2 linked regions of the Labrenzia sp. PHM005 genome follow. The protein of the gene in region 2 interacts with the protein of the main gene of each other region in a pairwise test. Links are inferred from orthologs where the notes say so. Each region holds a gene or a part of one and is shown on either strand. Other genes may lie near its edges.

Region 1 (3,107 bases), 4.0 Mb from region 2 along the record:
TCGATTGTGCTGGTTGCCAGCGAGCGCCGGATTTCCGGCACAGCCAAATGGGCAAGCCTTGCCAGCACGGCCGCCCTTCTCGTTATGGTGATCATTGTTGCAATGGGCTGGCTTGGCAAATATCGGGCGGAATATGCCGCTCAGGTCGAACTTGGCATCCTTCGCGACCGCATTGAGACAGAAGCTGCACAAGCGATTGCGACCAAACAACAGATCACGCCGCAGATGGTGGGCGGCTGGACCCAGGAACTTTCCATGATCGGACGTCGATTTGCTGAAAACTATGGTGAAGCGACAGTCCTGCCCGAAGTGGACCGGTTTGGCCAGTAACGCACCTGTTGAATAAAAATTCGCGGCCAAGCCGCACGACCGATAAAGAGATCTAGTTATGAAATTCACTCTGTCCTGGCTCAAGGACCATCTGGAGACCGACGCCAGCCTTGAGGAGATTTTGGATCGCCTGAACATGATCGGCCTTGAGGTGGAAGAGGTCACCAATAGGGCAGATCGGCTGAAGCCATTCAAAATCGCAAAAGTTCTGGAAGCCGAACAGCACCCGAATGCCGACCGCTTGCGTGTTTTGAAAGTAGACACCGGCGAAGGTGACCCGGTTCAAGTCGTCTGCGGCGCACCAAACGCGCGGGCGGGCCTGGTCGGCGTACTCGGCAAGCCGGGTGATTATGTTCCTGGCCTTGATGTCACGCTTTCCGTTGGCAAGATCCGCGATGTCGAAAGCTTCGGCATGATGTGCTCTGAACGTGAACTTGAGATGTCCGACGAGCACGATGGCATCATTGACCTGCCGTCAGACGCTCCAGTGGGAGTCAACTATGCGGAATGGGCCGGACTGGATGAACCGGTCATTGAAATCGGCCTTACGCCGAACCGTCCAGATTGCACTGGTGTTTATGGTATTGCCCGTGACTTGGCGGCTGCAGGTCTTGGAAAGCTAAAAGAACGTTCGCACGAACAGATCCGCGGCTCCTATCCCTGCCCGATCGATGTAGCGCTCGATTTTGGCGACAAAAAACCAATGTGTAAGGCCTTCGGTCTTCGAATGGTCAAAGGTATCAAGAACGGCCCGTCGCCTCAGTGGCTGCAGGATCGCCTGACCGCTATCGGCTTGCGTCCGATCAACGCGCTGGTCGACATTACCAACTACATCACTTTTGACCAAGGCCGCCCGCTGCACGTCTTCGACGCGGATAAGGTCCATGGCAATCTCGTCGTGCGCCGCGGCAAGCAAGGCGAGAAGATCGACGGACTGAACGACAAGTCCTATGACGTTGACGATACGATTTGTGTCATCTCCGACGACAATGGCGTTGAGAGCCTTGGCGGCATCCTGGGCGGCGTACCGTCGGGCTGTACCGAAGACACCGTCAATGTACTGATCGAATCCGCGCTTTGGGACGAAGACGATATAGCCGCCACTGGCCGCAAGCTCGGCATCAACACTGATGCCCGATACCGGTTCGAGCGTGGCGTCGACCCGGACTACATGATGCCTGGCCTCGAATATGCGACTCGTATGGTTCTGGATCTGTGTGGCGGTGAGCCGTCTGAAGCCATCCGGGCCGGCGATATTCCGGACAGCACCAACATCATTGATTTCCCGTATTCTGAAATCAAACGCCTGTCTGGGATCGAAACCACTCCAGCCGAAGCCAATGTCACCCTGAAAGCGCTCGGGTTCTGGATTTCTGGAACCGGTGACACGGTTAAAGTTGCCGCCCCAAGCTGGCGCCCGGACATTGAAGGCAAAGCCGATCTGGTTGAAGAGGTCACACGGATCGTGGGGCTGGACCGGGTACCGTCTACACCGCTGCCGCGCATAGGAACGGTGGCACAAACGGTGCTTACGTCCGGCCAGATCCGCCGCAGCAAAGCCCGCCGGGCACTTGCAGCCCGGGGCTTCAACGAATCTGTCACATGGTCCTTCATTGCAAAGGAGCATGCAGAATTGTTCGGCGGCGGCGGCGCGACGCTGTCGCTTGCCAATCCGATTTCACCGGACATGTCGGACATGCGGCCAAGCCTTCTGCCGGGTCTGTTCATGGCAGCTCAACGCAATGCGGATCGCGGCTATGGTGACGTGACCTTGTTTGAGATCGGCCAGGTGTTTGAATCGGATACGCCTGACGGTCAAAAAACGGTTGCTGCCGGCGTTCGCCGAGGAACAGCGAAGATGGCCGGCAGTGGCCGCCACTGGTCTGGTGCTTCTGAGGCTGTCGATGTTTTTGATGCTAAAGCGGATGCGGAATCCGCGCTTGCAGCAATCGGTGCTCCGGTCGACAAACTGCAGGTGGTGGCCGATGCGCCGAACACATTCCACCCCGGCCGCTCCGGCTGCCTGAAGCTGGGCCCGAAGAATACGCTCGCAGTCTTTGGCGAGGTTCATCCGCGTATCTTGCAGAAGATGGATATCGAAGGCCCGCTGGTCGCCTTTGAAATCAATCTGGATGCCCTGCCACAGCCAAAAGCAAAAGCCGGCCGGTCGAAAGGTTCGCTGAATGCCTCCGACTTGATGCCGGTTCGCCGTGACTTTGCGTTCCTGGTTGCCAAGGACGTCACAGCCGAAAAACTTCTGCGTGCGGCCCGTGGTGCGGAGAAAAACCTGATCGCGGACGTTACTCTGTTCGATATCTATGAAGGCACCGGTGTCCCTGAAGGACAAAAATCCGTCGCGATCGATGTCGTTCTTCAACCGCGCAAGAAAACACTCACGGACGAAGAAATCGATGCCGTGGCCAAGAAGATTATCGCGAACGTCGAGAAAGCGACCGGCGGTACGCTTCGCGGCTAATTGATCTCTTTGATCGCCGCGCGGAAATACTGCGCGGCGATCAATCAGGTTTAACGCCTAACAAATACAAACGAAGTGACGACCTTAGCGGGTAAACCGCTTTGGTGTGACGCTGACGCAGCGGCGCACCGCACACCGCCCAACATCTTTGGTGGGCACATAGTCCACCTTTGCGAATTCATTGTGTTGGCAGAAACCTCTGTGCTCAACATACCGGTCAAATGTGTGCTGGCCGGTACTCATAACGGCAGCGCCGCGTTGTGCAATGAATGACTGCACCTGACCGCAGCTCATAGTCGTT
Region 2 (2,910 bases):
TCAGTGGCTTCTTCTTGTATTTCCTGAGGTTCTCACGGATCCGGTCATAGACAACCACGGTATCGTTGAGCGAATACCCGATAATCGTCAGGACGGCCGCGATACTCGACAAGGAGAAGTCCAGCTGCAACAGCACAAACAGGCCGACAGTGACCACCACGTCGTTGGCCGTGGTCAGGATCGCCCCAACGGCAAAGTGCCATTCGAAGCGGAACCAGATGTAGAACATGATCGCCAAAAGCGATGCGATCACCGCGATCGCGCCAGCCTGGGCCAGCTCGCCGGAAACGCGTGGACCGACCACTTCAACACGGCGGAAGTCAACATTGTCATCGGCAAAGATGGTCCGCACCTTGCCGACAACCGATTGCTGGGCAAGTTCACCGCCTGGCTGTTCTTCAACCCGGATCAGGATGTCGTCTGGCGCACCAAACTCCTGCACCTGAACATCGCCCAAGTTGAGGCTCGACAATTCGGAGCGGATCGCACCGATATCGGCCGGGCCATCGGTCTTGATCTCGATGATCGTGCCACCTTTAAAATCGATGCCGAAATTCAGGCCGACGGTGAAGAACCCCGCAAGTGAAGCAACCACCAGCAGGATAGACAGCGGAAAACTGATTTTCCGCAGCCACATGAATTTGAATTTCGTGTTGTCCGGAACAAGTCTCAGCAACATTGGTCTTTACTCCCGGATCAAATCGGCAAGACGGACGGACGGCGGAAGCGCACCCAGAGGGCGACCAAAAGCCGGCTGAACGTGAAGGCTGAGAAAACGGTGGTGAAAATCCCGATCGCCAGGGTCACGGCGAAGCCGCGAACCGGTCCGGATCCAAGCTGGAACAGGATAACGGCGGCAATCAGCGTGGTGATGTTGGCGTCCAAGATGGTGCCAAGCGCCCGCTTGTAGCCCGCATCAATCGCAGAAATGGCCGACCGTCCTGCCCGCGCTTCTTCGCGGATACGTTCAAAGATCAGCACGTTGGCGTCCACCGCCATACCGATGGTCAAAACGATACCGGCGATGCCCGGCAAGGTGAGCGTGGCTTGCAGGAACGTTAGGGCTCCAAAAATCAGGAACATATTCCCAACAAGTGCGATATCCGCAATGACGCCGAACCGTCCGTAGGCCAGGATCATGAACACAATCACCAGGACACCAGCGATGATGGAGGCCATCTTGCCGGATTCAATGGAATCGGCACCAAGACCCGGACCAATGGACCGTTCTTCGATGACCGTCAGCTTGGCCGGCAAGGCACCGGCACGAAGCAAGACAGCAAGGTCGTTTGCCCCATCAACGGTGAAGTTGCCGGAAATCTGACCCGCGCCGCCTGTAATCGGCTCGCGGATAACAGGTGCGGAAATGACTTCCTCGTCGAGTACGATCGCAAACGGACGGCCAACATTTTGCTGGGTAACTGTTGAGAATTTCCGGGCACCGGAGGTGTTGAAACGGAAATTGACAACCGGCTCATTGTTACGCTGGTCGAAGCTGACCTGCGCATCCACCAGATCTTCACCAGACAAAAGCGGTGCTTCTTCCAAGAGATATGGCAGCGGCGGATCATCCACCGACATCATGACGACAGTGCCAACCGGCGGACGGCTTTGCAGCGCCTGATCGCCGGACATGGAAGTGTCGACCATGTGGAACGTCAATTGTGCTGTCTGACCCACAAGATCCTTGAGCCGTTCCGGGTCATCTTCACCCGGAGCTTCCACCAGGATCCGGTCTGTGCCCTGACGTTGAATGTTCGGCTCCGTCGTGCCCAGTTCATCGACGCGGCGGCGGATGACTTCGATCGACTGCTGGACGATGTTGGTCATCCGGTCAGCAAGGCCTTGCTCAGAGTAGGTGAAGCGGACGAGGCCATCGTCAGTGACCGTAATCTCAAACTCATTCACCGGCTGACCGGCAAAGATGTTGGAGACCAACGGATTGACCAGCGGCTGCAGGCGTTCTTCTGCTTCAGCCAGGCGTGTCAGATCACGAATGCGGACCTGGGCGGCTTCGCCCTGCACCCCAAGACCGGTGTAGCCGATCCTTGGGCTTTCGCGCAGCGATCCCCGCATGTCGCTGACAAGCGCTTTCATGCGCTTTTGAATGTAATCCTTCTGGTCGATCTCATAGAGCAGGTAAGCCCCGCCCTGGAGGTCAAGCCCGAGGACCATCTGGTTCTTCGGCAGGAAGTCCGGCCAGCTTTCGATGGTTTTTGCGGAAAAGAAGTTGGGCAACGTCGTCACAAATCCCGCGACAACCACGAGGACGATGAGCGCAATTTTCCAGCGTGCGAAATAGAGCATGGTCAAGCCTTAAAAGCGGACGGGCCGAAACACTTCCGGCCCATCAAAACTGGTCTCAGCAATGTGCGCCTTAAGCGCCTTCTTTGGCCGGTTCGGTTTTGGACCGGACTTCCTGAACCATGGACCGAACGACACGAACCTTCACGCCTTCAGAAAGTTCCACCTGCAGTTCGCCGTCATCGACAACCTTGGCGACCTTGCCGATCAGTCCACCAGTCGTGACGATCGTGTCACCGCGGCGCAGATTGGCAACCATTTCCTGATGTTGCTTCATGCGCTGGCGCTGCGGCCGGATGATCAGGAAATACATGATCGCGAAGATAGCCACGAACGGCAGCAGGGACATGAGGAAATCAGGTCCGGCGGCTCCGGCACCTTGCGCATAGGCTGGGGTGATCAACATTCAACTCTCCTAAGGGGCGTTTCGCTTAAGCCCAGGCCTTTTTTCCGGCCCTTGGCAAAACGCTCAATTCTGGTGGCGCGGACTATAACGTTGGCGCGCCTCATTTCAAGCATAACCGGCAATTTGCTGCGTACCGGAATGGGAATAACTGCCATTTGCGTTGACAGCCCTTCATGATACTGCTCCCGCCACATCGCTTC

Evidence for each region. The genes of interacting proteins can lie anywhere in the genome.
Region 1: the proteins of secD (region 2) and pheT interact in binary tests that used the Escherichia coli proteins (3 or more experiments, as listed by UniProt). The link is inferred for Labrenzia sp. PHM005 from one-to-one orthologs.

Annotation. Positions count from the first base shown.
Region 1 is NZ_CP041191.1:167,171-170,277, forward strand. What follows is about bases 5-3,097. They hold pheT (phenylalanine--tRNA ligase subunit beta), read left to right. Parts: upstream 5-388; coding sequence 389-2,806; downstream 2,807-3,097. Other genes in these bases: FJ695_RS00925 (phenylalanyl-tRNA synthetase subunit alpha), read left to right, coding at 5-330; FJ695_RS00935 (hypothetical protein), read right to left, coding at 2,891-3,097. Outside these bases: more of FJ695_RS00925, read left to right, coding at 1-4; more of FJ695_RS00935, read right to left, coding at 3,098-3,107.
Region 2 is NZ_CP041191.1:4,159,083-4,161,992, forward strand. What follows is about bases 3-2,898. They hold secD (protein translocase subunit SecD), read right to left. Parts: upstream 2,308-2,898; coding sequence 697-2,307; downstream 3-696. Other genes in these bases: secF (protein translocase subunit SecF), read right to left, coding at 3-679; yajC (preprotein translocase subunit YajC), read right to left, coding at 2,378-2,710. Also shown: more of secF, read right to left, coding at 1-2. UniProt on the Escherichia coli protein: Part of the Sec protein translocase complex. Interacts with the SecYEG preprotein conducting channel. SecDF uses the proton motive force (PMF) to complete protein translocation after the ATP-dependent function of SecA.